DNA from 2 places in the Enterococcus sp. AZ170 genome. Region 2 is predicted to be linked to the other one. Evidence: predicted binding sites of a transcription regulator. Region 2 holds the regulator's gene; the other holds the start of a gene.

Region 1 (6,212 bases), 900 kb from region 2:
AGCTGTGTATTGTTCATCTTCTGTTGGGAAATCTGGAGAATCCATGTAAAGGAATTCTGTACGATATAGACCAACAGCTTCAGCACCATTGTTGTGTACGCCTTCTAAATCTTTAGGAGTACCAATGTTGGCAGCTAACTCGATATGTTTACCATCAGCAGTCACTGTTTCAGCATTTTTTAGTTTTTCCCATTCAACTTTAAGGTCAGCGTATTCTTTGCCTTTTGCTTCAAAATCAGCTTTTTCAACATCAGTTGGGTGGATGATGACATCGCCATCGATTCCGTTAACAGCTAAGATATCGCCTTCTTTGACTTTGGCAGTGATTTCTTTTGTTCCTACAATTGCAGGAATTTCAAGAGAGCGAGCCATAATCGCTGAATGTGATGTACGTCCGCCAATATCCGTTACGAATGCTTTCACATACGTACGATCTAATTGAGCAGTATCACTTGGTGTTAAGTCATGGGCAACCACAACGACCTCTTCGTTGATCATTGAAGGATTAGGAAGAGTAACACCTAATAAATGAGCTAAAATGCGTTTTGCAACGTCACGAATATCTGCTGCACGTTCTTGCATATAGGCATTATCATCCATTGCTTCGAACATACCGATATACATATCTGTTACTTCTTTTAACGCAGATTCAGCATTTACTTTATTATCTTGAATGTTTTGTTTAATTTGACCGATCATTTCTGGGTCAGCTAAAACCATTAAATGTGCGTCAAATACTTGTGCTTCTTCTTCACCAAGGCTTTGCGCTGCTTTTTCTCTGATTGCTTGCAACTCAGTCGTAGATTTTGCTAAAGCATCGTCTAAACGGCTTTCTTCAGCAGTTGTATCCTCTACAGACTTTTTATCGAAAGACAAATCAGGTTGAACTAACAGGTAAGCTTTAGCAATAGCGACACCATCACTTGCGGCAATTCCCTTTAGCATTTCAGACATTATTCTGACAATCCTTCTTTTTGCATTGTGTCTACGATAGCTGCTAATGCATCTGCTTCGTCAACACCGTCAACAGAGATTGTTACGTCTGAACCTTGGCCAACGCCTAAAGACATAACGCCCATGATTGATTTAAGGTTAACAGATTTACCTTTGTATTCTAAGTTAATATCTGAGTTAAATTTACTTGCAGTTTGTACTAATAATGTAGCTGGACGAGCGTGAATCCCTGTTTCTGCTACGATGTGAAATTCTTTCTTTTCCATATAAATCGGTCTCCTTCGTAAGTAAAATAATTTTTTATGTTAGGGTTTTCCTTTCATGATACGTTTCAAAAGAAACTAGAATCTGGATAATACCCTTTCAATTTTTAAGATTACCATTTTTTGTGAGTAGTTACAACACTTTTCACCTATTTTTTATTGAATCAAAACATCGATTACTCTTCTTCCTTCATATAACGATATATAATTCGTCCATTTAATCCAGCTTCTCCGACAAAAGACATTCTATCAGGCAGATTTTTCCAGACTTCTCTAAAAGCGGTAAAATCCTGCGGTTCAACTGTAAATTCAGAAATTTCTCCCTCTTTCAAGGCGTTGATTTGTTCTTTAAACGAATTTTCGTTCATTAATCGATCACAGCTTTCATTTTTATTTTTAACCTGTGGTCATTGTATGACAAAATTAGATATTTGTCTAAATCCCACTGATTTCACTATAAATAAACCGGATTATTTTTATAAAAATAGAATAAATTTCATTATTGTAGATTATTACGCATAATTGATTGGAATTTCTTCTTTATTCTCTTCACTAAATCTAGAGTTCAATTGCTTGATTCTTACTAAAAAGATGCTATAATAATCTCAAAGGTCAAAAATGGTCAACAGACTACTTGACTTTATCTAAAGGACTTTGATACAAAATTAGTCTTATTTTGAAAGGACGTGTTTTATCCTATGATTTGTCAAAATTGTCAACAAAATCCAGCAACGATTCATTTATATGCCAATGTTAATGGTCAAAGAAAACAATTGGATTACTGTCAAAGTTGCTATCAAAAACTAAAAGCACAAGCAAATGATAATCAACCAACAATGTCTCAACAAGATCCATTTGGTTTTGGAAGTTTAGATGATTTATATCGCTCTTTATCCCGTCAAATGCAAGAACAACAAGGGAATCCTAATGGTCAAACACCGCCAACTCAATTTGGCGACGGTAATGGCTTTAATGGTGGTCAGCCACCAAGAGGCGGAGCTGGTCAATCAAATGGGCTCTTGGGCGAATATGGTATCAACATCACTGAAGCTGCTAGAAATGGCGATATCGATCCAGTAGTTGGTCGTGATGAAGAAATCAAACGAGTGATTGAAATCTTGAACCGCCGAACTAAAAATAATCCCGTTTTAATCGGTGAACCTGGTGTTGGTAAAACAGCAGTTGTTGAAGGTTTAGCTCAAAAAATCATTGATGGTGATGTACCGCAAAAACTATTGGACAAAGAAGTCATTCGCTTAGATGTGGTTTCACTTGTTCAAGGTACTGGTATTCGTGGACAGTTTGAAGAACGGATGCAAAAGCTGATCGAAGAAATCAAACAAGCAGAAAATATTATTTTATTCATTGATGAAGTTCATGAAATCGTAGGGGCTGGTGCTGCTGGTGACGGTAATATGGATGCTGGCAATATTTTAAAACCAGCACTTGCTCGTGGTGAATTACAGATGGTCGGTGCAACTACTTTGAATGAGTACCGTATCATCGAAAAAGATGCTGCTTTAGAACGTCGGATGCAGCCAGTTCGTGTTGATGAACCAACCGTAGATGAAACGATTGCCATCCTTAAAGGGCTACAAAAACGTTACGAAGATTACCATCATGTAAAATACACAGACGAAGCAATCAAAGCAGCAGCAACTTTATCCAACCGGTACATTCAAGACCGTTTTTTACCGGATAAAGCAATCGACCTATTGGATGAATCAGGTTCTAAAATGAACTTAACGATCCAAATCGTCGATCCCAAAACAATTGAAAAAAAACTAGCAGATGCTGAAAAACAAAAACAACAGGCTTCTGCAGAAGAAGATTTTGAAAAAGCGGCCTACTACCGTGATCAAATCAATAAATTACAAGCTATGAAAGAAAAACAGATCAGTGACGAAGAAACACCAGTGATCGATGAAAAAAATATCGAAGCCATTGTTGAACAAAAAACAGGTATCCCCGTTGGTGATTTGAAAGAAAAAGAACAAACACAATTGAAAAACTTAGCAGTCGACTTAAAAGCTCATGTTGTTGGACAAGACGATGCCGTTGATCGTGTTTCAAAAGCGATTCGCCGTAACCGTGTTGGTCTAGGCAAACAAAACCGACCAATTGGTTCTTTCTTATTTGTGGGACCAACAGGTGTTGGGAAAACCGAATTGGCTAAACAATTAGCTTACGAGTTATTTGGTTCAGAAGATTCGATGATCCGTTTTGATATGAGTGAATACATGGAAAAACACAGTGTCTCTAAATTGATCGGTTCACCCCCTGGTTATGTGGGCTATGATGAAGCAGGACAATTAACTGAAAAAGTCCGTCGTAATCCATACAGCTTGATCTTATTAGATGAAATTGAAAAAGCTCATCCTGATGTATTGCACATGTTCTTACAAATTCTGGATGATGGTCGATTAACAGATGCCCAAGGTAGAACAGTCAGCTTCAAAGATACAATCATTATCATGACAAGTAACGCTGGAACTGGTAATGTCGAAGCCAATGTTGGGTTTGGCGCTGCTCGTGACGGTCTAACAAAATCTGTTTTAGGACAGTTGAATAATTTCTTTACACCTGAATTCTTGAACCGTTTTGATGGGATCATTGAGTTTAAAGCATTGAGTAAAGAAAACTTGATGAACATCGTTAGCCTCATGTTAGATGATGTCAACGACTTACTTGCTCATCAAAAAATTCACATTGATGTCCCAATAGATGTGAAAGAAAAACTTGTAGATTTAGGCTACGATCCTGCAATGGGCGCTCGCCCATTACGTCGCACGATCCAAGAACAAATCGAAGATGGTATCGCCGAATACTTCTTAGACCATCCTGAAGAGCATCAATTGCTGGCTAAACTAGACGATGATGGTAAGATCATTGTGACAGGTGAGATAACATCAGATCCTAGTGATATCAGCACAGAAACTACTGAAACAGAATAAAAAGTGAAGTCAATCAGGCAAACTGATTGACTTTTTTGTGCTTTTTAAGACAAATTTCTTTTTATTTAAGCTAAAAAAATTTATAATTAAGATGAATAAGGATTATATCAAATTTGAAAAAGACTATTTCAGCTTTTTTGAGCTGTGAATATTCTGTTTTTTATTATCAAAGTCAAAAATAAAGAATCGAATGAGGTGAAAAACATGAAACTAGTCAACGTAACTAATAGTTATAAACGGTTAGTCAATAAACAACTAGAAAATACCGATGCATACTTTGTTAAAGTTTATTCAGCGGGTAATACGACCGTCGTTTATACAGAAGCTACCCAACATGCCGAAATATTGATTGTGAACAAAAAACGTGCTGTTCGAAAAACGGAAATCAATGAAATTCTAAAGTATCTATTAAAACGGATTCCTAAGGATAAATATGACCACGATCAAATTTCAATCATTGAGTTAAAAGATGTCATTGAAATTTCGATCCCAATCTCTTCCGCACTTGTGGAGAATTAAACAAAAGGAGGTTGGGACAGGAGTGTTTAATCCCGAGAAATAAGAAGGAATTCACGAAAATTGCTCTTCAAATTTTTGTGAATTTCGGCTTATTTCCGAAGGGATTGCTTCTGCTCCCACCGTTTATACGGATTTTTTGAGTCTGAGATATAATGATGTGACCCCCAAAAGTTGCACGTGAAAAATACAATTTTTGGAGGTTATTTTTTATGAGTTATTATGAGGTAGAATTCAAATTAAAGCTAGTGAAAGAGTACCTAGAAGGCCCTCTGGGCGGACGAGCCTTGGCTAAAAAATACGGACTCCCATCAAATGCCTTAATTTACAATTGGAAACACTCCTATCAATTATTTGGGAAAGAAGGGCTCAAAAGACACCGTTCATTGACAAAATATACTAGTGAATTTAAGCGAGATGTATTACACTTTATAGAAACGACAGATGCTTCTTTCGGTGAAGCAGCAAGACAATTCAAGCTGCCTAGTGGGTCGATGATTTCTCGTTGGCAAAAGAAATATATCGCTGGTGGTCAAACTGCTCTGTCCAATCAAAAAGGGAGACCCAAAAAAAGGATGAACAAACCAACAAAAAAACAGCAAGAAACAAGCAAACTATCTCGTGAAAAGGAATTAGAGCGTGAGAATGAACGTTTGCGAATCGAGGTCGAGTATTTAAAAAAGCTACGGACTTTCCAACAGACTATTATGGCGAAGCGAAAAGACGAGTTCAAACCAGAATAGCCATAGAACTTATTGGAAAGTATCGTCAAGATCATGTATTACAAGCGATTAAGCTACCGCGTTCTACCTTCAATTACTGGAAAAAGATAATGAGCGAAGAAAAAATGACTCACATAGAGAAATTGATTCAAACAATTTTTGAAGAGAATGATCGCAATTATGGCTATCGTCGAATCAAGTTGGCTTTAGTGAATAGGGGCTATCAAATCAATCATAAGAAAATCAGACGAATTATGAAGAAATATAACTTAGTATGTATAAGCTTTACACGTCGTTCAAGAAGGTATCGATCTTACAAAGGTTTGGTGGGAACCTTGGCTAAAAACAAGGTGAATCGCCGCTTCTTTAGCACGATTCCAAAACAAAAAATCTTTACAGATATTTCAGAATTCCACTATACTGAACGAAATTCCGAAGGAATTAAACTAAAAAGAAAAGCCTATCTCAGTCCTTTTCTTGATGGTTTTAATGGAGAAATCATTGCCTATCAATTTCAGCAAAAACCAACGTTGGATTGTGTATTGATTCCTTTAAAAACAGCCATTAAAGAAAGTAAAAAGACCAACTTTCGAACAACAATCCATTCCGATCAAGGGTGGCATTATCAAAATCAACAGTATGTTAGACAATTGAAGCAAGCAAAGTTATACCAGAGTATGTCACGAAAAGGAAATTGTTTGGACAACGCATTAATGGAAAATTTCTTTGGTCTAATGAAACAAGAAATGTATTATGGCCGTATTTTTTCTAGCTTTGAGGAATTAAAACGAGCAGTTACAAAT
Region 2 (6,212 bases):
TATTTTTAACACTTATGAAGGCAGTGATAGCAGAAAAAGCAAATTTGAAAGATATTGAGAAGCAATTTAAGGAGATCGTTCACTTGGAGAGTGCGATTATTGATATGTTACAAAAAGAATTTGATATATTAGATAGTAAGGTAAGGGATTAATTCAGATATATGAAAGTTACCTGTTGCTACTTTTGTTATAGCGGAATTTTATTTGAGTGCTATTATCAATTTCTTAAACTAGATGGAGGGAAGGGTCTTCTCCTAAGAAATGCGATACTAGGTTTAAGTTATACAAGAGGCTGGTCTAGATTTACATTCGTATTGGCTTCTACAAAGCTTTTAAGGCTAAACAATCTACTAAGATGGTTTGTGAAAGCTTAGAAAAAAAGTGTGAGATAGAGTTAAATAGCCTTTGACGGCATTCCAAAATGTTAAGATTGGCAAGGTCAATGATGTTAAGTTTGGTAGTGAGGATGGCTAAATTTATTGAGAACACGACAAAAATGGAACTGAGATTATTTTTATTATGTTTGAGATGAAAAATGAAGGTGATGAGACTGAAACTAAAAAGAAAAATGAACGCTTTTTCAAAGAATTAGACAAAGATAAAAATGAGAAAAAGGTGAATAGGCTATTCTCGTTTCTATGCTTGAAGCAGATAATGAGCTTTGATAGTAGATGTTTCCTAGGAATATGAAAAAATGTATATGATTCGTCCTCAATTCTTTATTCCGATTATCTCGCTTCTTAGAAATGCTGTACTTAATTTCTTGGAGTATAAGCAAGAAGTAGTTTTTATGCGGGAGCAAAATATAGATATTACTAATTTTGAATAAGAGCAAGATGTACTCCTCTCTTCTGAGAATAATTTGAGAGTGGCAAATAATAATGCTGAGGATTTAACGGTGAAGAAAAAGTTTGATAATATTCATAGAGGAGTGATTTGAGATGAAACTACATAAATTGAATAATAAAAAGCATTTATTACAATCGAACCGCGAGAGGTTAAAATATCTTACTCCTCATCTCAACCCCATTCTTCTTGAGATGTCTGCTGACTGTCTGTCTATGACAACCATATATATCAGCTAGTTCATATATGGTGCAACTATCTTTGTATTTAGCTACTATTTCAGAAATCTCCTTATCAGATAATAGCTTCTGACGAGGTTTACTAGATTTAATATCACAAATTATCTCGTCATATTTCTTCAAATTGTTCTTACAAGAATTACCAGCCTTATATTCCATTATTCTATCAGTAAGGTTTATATCAAGGACCGATAGGGCGATTGAAAGAACAGAGTTTTCACTCTGTTCTTTTTTTCTATTTAAGTTGATTTAGCAGTGAATTACTTGAATGTTTATCTTTTCTTATCAAATTAGGCATTCTCCTTTATTAAACAGTTGAAATTATGTATAATTAAGGTCAGTATTAGTCAAGGGAAAAGGATGAGTGTGATGAGTAATCAAAATACTTCGGATTTAATAGAAGCATATTTAAAGAAGATACTTGAAGAAAGCAGCAAGATTGAGATTCGCAGAGCTGAAATGGCTCATTTATTCAATTGTGTTCCGTCCCAGATTAATTATGTCATTAATACACGCTTTACGATTCAAAGAGGCTATTCAGTAGAAAGTAAACGCGGTGGTGGAGGATATATTCGGATTGCTAAGGTCCAAATTTCTGATAGTGATCAATTACTAAAACAAATTGCCAAGTTTACAGGAAATGAGCTTTCAGAAAAGGATGCACTGATTTTTATACAAAAGTTATATGAAGAAGAAGTAATCACCAAAAGAGAAGGAAATCTGATGCTCTCTGTCCTGGGTAAACAAGTTTTAGGCAAAGCAGGAAAAAGTGAAGAATATTTACGTGCTCAATTGATGCAGTCGTTTTTAGAACGTTTGAGTTACGAGGAGGAATGATAATATGGATGAATTATTTACAGAAAGTGCACGAGCGGTTTTAGCGATTGCACAAGAAGAGGCAAAATATTTTAGGCATCAATCTGTAGGCTCAGAACATTTATTATTGGCACTAGTTCTAGAACCCAACGGTATTGCAGGGAAATCACTGCGCCAATTAAATGCAGATAAGAATGATATTCGTGAAGAAATCGAACATTTAACAGGATATGGAACAGTCAAAGCATATCCTAAAGGAGCTTATTTACCATATTCTCCTCGTGCAAAACAAATTTTTGCTTATGCAGGTGATGAAGCGAAACGATTGGGTGCACCGAATATTGGAACGGAACATATTTTACTAGGTCTACTTAGGGATGAAGATATATTAGCGTCACGTATATTATTGAATCTAGGTTTGAGTTTATCTAAAATGCGTCAATTACTAATGAAGAAAATTGGGATAACTGACCCGCAAATGAGTGGTAATGTTGGACGCCGCCGTAACAATCAAGCTCAAAAAGCAGCACCTAAAGGAACACCAACACTAGACTCATTAGCTCGTGATTTGACAAAATTAGCCCGTGAAAAAGACTTGGATCCTGTCGTTGGGCGTTCACAAGAAGTCAGACGTCTGATTCAAATTTTGAGTCGCCGGACAAAGAATAATCCTGTTTTAGTCGGTGAACCTGGTGTTGGTAAGACAGCGATTGCGGAAGGATTAGCTCAAAAAATCGTCAATGGTGAAGTTCCAGAGGATATGCAGGAAAAGCGTTTAATGATGTTAGATATGGGGGCTTTAGTAGCAGGTACTAAGTATCGTGGAGAATTTGAAGATCGACTGAAAAAGGTGATTGACGAAATTTATCAAGATGGCGAAGTGATTTTATTTATTGATGAATTGCACACGCTGATTGGTGCGGGTGGTGCGGAAGGTGCGATTGATGCATCCAATATCTTAAAGCCAGCTCTTGCAAGAGGAGAGCTACAGACAATTGGTGCCACAACATTAGATGAATATCAAAAATATATCGAAAAAGATTCTGCTTTAGAACGTCGTTTTGCTCGTGTACAAGTGGACGAGCCGACACCAGAAGAAGCTGAAGAAATTTTAAAAGGTCTACGTTCGCGCTATGAGGAACATCATGGGGTGGAAATCACAGATGATGCATTGCATGCGGCTGTTCAGTTATCTGTTCGTTATATCAATTCACGTCAATTACCTGATAAAGCAATTGATTTGATGGACGAATCCTCCGCCAAAGTTCGTTTGGATTTGGCTGATGAACCTTCTGAGGTGAATAGTTTACGCATTGATATTGCTCATTTAGTTCAAGAAAAAGAAGCTGCAATTCAAGCGCAGTCATTTGAAAGTGCAGCAAGATTACGCCAAAAAGAGAAAAAAATGACACGGAAGCTAGAAAATATTCTCTTATTAGAACAAAAAGAAGCTTCTGGCTACGCTAATCGTGTGACTGAAGAAGATGTAGCGAACGTTGTTTCACAATGGACGGGTGTACCGTTACAACAATTAGAGAAAAAAGAAAGTGAACGCTTACTTGAATTAGAAAGTATCTTACATCACCGAGTAGTTGGTCAAGATGAAGCAGTTCAAGCTGTGTCACGTGCAATTCGCAGAGCTCGTAGTGGGTTAAAAGATCCAGATAGACCTATTGGCTCATTCATGTTCTTAGGTCCAACAGGGGTTGGTAAAACTGAGCTTGCAAAAGCGTTGGCTGAAACAATGTTTGGCAGTGAAGATGCCCTTGTTCGTGTCGATATGTCTGAATTTATGGAGAAATACAGCACTAGCCGTTTAATTGGTTCACCTCCAGGTTATGTAGGATATGAAGAAGGTGGTCAGTTGACTGAAAAAATTCGTCAAAAACCATATTCTGTCATTTTACTAGATGAAGTTGAAAAGGCACATCCCGATGTTTTCAATATTTTATTACAAGTATTAGATGATGGGCATTTAACAGATTCTAAAGGGCGTAAGGTCGATTTTAGGAATACTATTTTGATCATGACCTCAAATATTGGCGCAACAGCAATTCGCGATGAAAAAAATGTTGGCTTTAATGTCCAGGATTTAACTAAGGACTATGGCGCAATGCAAAAACGGATCATGGAAGAGTTGAAAAAAGCTTTCCGTCCAGAGTTTTTGAATCGTGTTGATGAAACAGTCGTCTTCCGTTCATTGGATCAAGCAGAAATTCATGAAATTGTGAAGATCATGAGTAAATCGATTGTTCAACGTTTGCGAGAGCAAGATGTGAATGTAAAGATTACGGCAGCTGCAATTGAGGTAATCGGTAAAGTTGGTTTTGATCCTGAATATGGAGCGCGACCGATTCGACGTGCATTGCAAAAAGAGGTCGAAGATCGTTTGAGTGAAGCTTTACTATCTGGACAAATCCATCTAGGTGATAAGGTGACCATTGGCGCAAGTAAAGGTAAAATAACGTTGAATGTCAAATCACCTAAACCTGAACAAATTTTACAAACAATATAATCAATAATTCGCTGTGCAAAACGAATCTGTTTTGTACAGCTTTTTTCAATTGAAGTGGCTGTAGAGTATTGTTTTTGTGAAAAATGAGCGTTAAAATTACTAGAGGCTATTGGAAAGTTTGTGAACCTATGCTACTATGAAACAGTTGTTAGAAGGCTGGTAAATAGAGATGAAATCATATAGAAACTAGCTTTATTTTTCAATTGATACTAATCGGGTCCATTCAGCTTTTAAGGGAGGATACAAAATGATTGAACTTATTGCAACTGCTGAATCAGTAGAACAAGCAGAGGCGTTATTGGCAGTTGGGGTAGACACTTTATATATTGGAGAAGAAACATTCGGGTTACGCTTGCCGACATCATTTTCGCGTGAAGAGCAGCAAAACATTATTGAGATGGCTCATAGAGCAGGCAAAAAAGTGACGGTTGCACTGAATGGAATCATGCATCCGGAGAAAATGAAATTGGTACCTGAGTATTTGAATTTTTTGCAAGAAGTCAAAGCGGATCAATTAACTGTAGGAGATCCTGGTGTTGTATTTGTGATCCAGCGTGATGGAATCGAGATTCCATATATTTATGATGGTGAAACTCTAGTGACCAGTTCCAGACAAATTAATTTTTGGGCGAAGCGTGGCTCGATAGGTGCAGTCTTAGCACGAGAAGTTCCTTTTGAAGAAATGAAAGCAATGAAAGACAATTTGCTAGTTCCAGCTGAAGTGCTTGTATATGGTGCTACATGCATCCATCAATCAAAACGTCCGCTGTTGCAAAACTACTATAATTTCACAAAGAATGATGAGTCAACCAGTAAAGAGCGTGGCTTGTTTATATCCGAACCCAAAAAAGAAGAAACACACTATTCAATTTATGAGGACAGCCATGGTACACATATTTTTGCGGATAACGATGTGAATTTAATTGGAGAACTCGAAAAGCTTCATGAACATAATTACACAAAGTGGAAACTTGACGGAATCTATGCACCAGGAGAAAACTTTGTAGAAGTAGCGAAATTATTCGCAGATGCAAAAGAACAAATCAAAGTAGGTCTTTGGTCAAGCAATCAGGCACAAAAAGCAATTGAACAAATCAAAGCCCTACATCCAGAAAACCGTGGGTTAGATATTGGTTTCTTTGATTTAGATCCAGACGAGATAAAATAAGGAGAAAAAACACATGACAAACGAACGAACACTGAAGCGTCCTGAGGTCTTAGCACCAGCAGGGACGCTAGAAAAACTAAAAACAGCTATTCATTATGGCGCAGATGCAGTTTATATCGGCGGTAACGCATACGGCTTGCGCAGTCGTGCCGGCAATTTTACAAAAGAAGATATGATTGAAGGCGTAGCGTTTGCTAATGAGCATGGAGCAAAAGTTTACGTGGCGGCAAATATGGTCACTCATGAGGGAAATCAAGAAGGAGCAGGGGACTTTTTCCGAGAAATCCGTGATGTTGGTATTTCTGCAGTAATCGTATCTGATCCGGCTTTGATTGAAATTTGTGCAGCGGAAGCACCGGGCTTACCGATCCATTTGTCTACACAAGCTTCAGCTACCAACTATGAAACACTGGAATTTTGGAAAAATGAAGGATTAGAGCGTGTTGTTTTGGCACGTGAAGTATCGATGGACGAAGTGGCAGAAATCCGTAAAAATACGGATGTTGAGATCGAAGCGTTTATCCATGGGGCAATGTGCATTTCTTATTCAGGTAGATGTACGTTGTCTAATCATATGTCAATGCGTGATGCGAACCGTGGTGGTTGTTCTCAATCTTGCCGTTGGAAA

What was found. Region 2 encodes CtsR, which represses protease genes until heat stress. Its sites were predicted from a motif close to TTGGTCAAAAAAGGTCAAANA; they were not measured.
Region 1: a site for CtsR is predicted at 1,826-1,846, ahead of IGJ55_RS12010 (ATP-dependent Clp protease ATP-binding subunit). Genes of this name have one in related genera too.

The regions. Positions count from the first base shown of each region.
Region 1 is NZ_CP172947.1:2,481,764-2,487,975, forward strand. It holds gene ptsP (phosphoenolpyruvate--protein phosphotransferase) at 1-954, opposite strand, end outside; gene IGJ55_RS12000 (phosphocarrier protein HPr) at 954-1,220, opposite strand; gene IGJ55_RS12005 (hypothetical protein) at 1,394-1,585, opposite strand; gene IGJ55_RS12010 (ATP-dependent Clp protease ATP-binding subunit) at 1,916-4,171, shown strand; gene IGJ55_RS12015 (DUF1827 family protein) at 4,376-4,690, shown strand; gene IGJ55_RS12020 (helix-turn-helix domain-containing protein) at 4,900-5,430, shown strand; partial or broken gene IGJ55_RS12025 (IS3 family transposase) at 5,418-6,212, shown strand, end outside.
Region 2 is NZ_CP172947.1:3,378,212-3,384,423, reverse strand. It holds gene IGJ55_RS16190 (hypothetical protein) at 1-152, shown strand, start outside; partial or broken gene IGJ55_RS16185 (DUF2130 domain-containing protein) at 314-940, shown strand; gene IGJ55_RS16180 (helix-turn-helix domain-containing protein) at 999-1,244, opposite strand; gene IGJ55_RS16175 (CtsR family transcriptional regulator) at 1,455-1,922, shown strand; gene IGJ55_RS16170 (ATP-dependent Clp protease ATP-binding subunit) at 1,927-4,416, shown strand; gene IGJ55_RS16165 (peptidase U32 family protein) at 4,664-5,584, shown strand; gene IGJ55_RS16160 (peptidase U32 family protein) at 5,598-6,212, shown strand, end outside.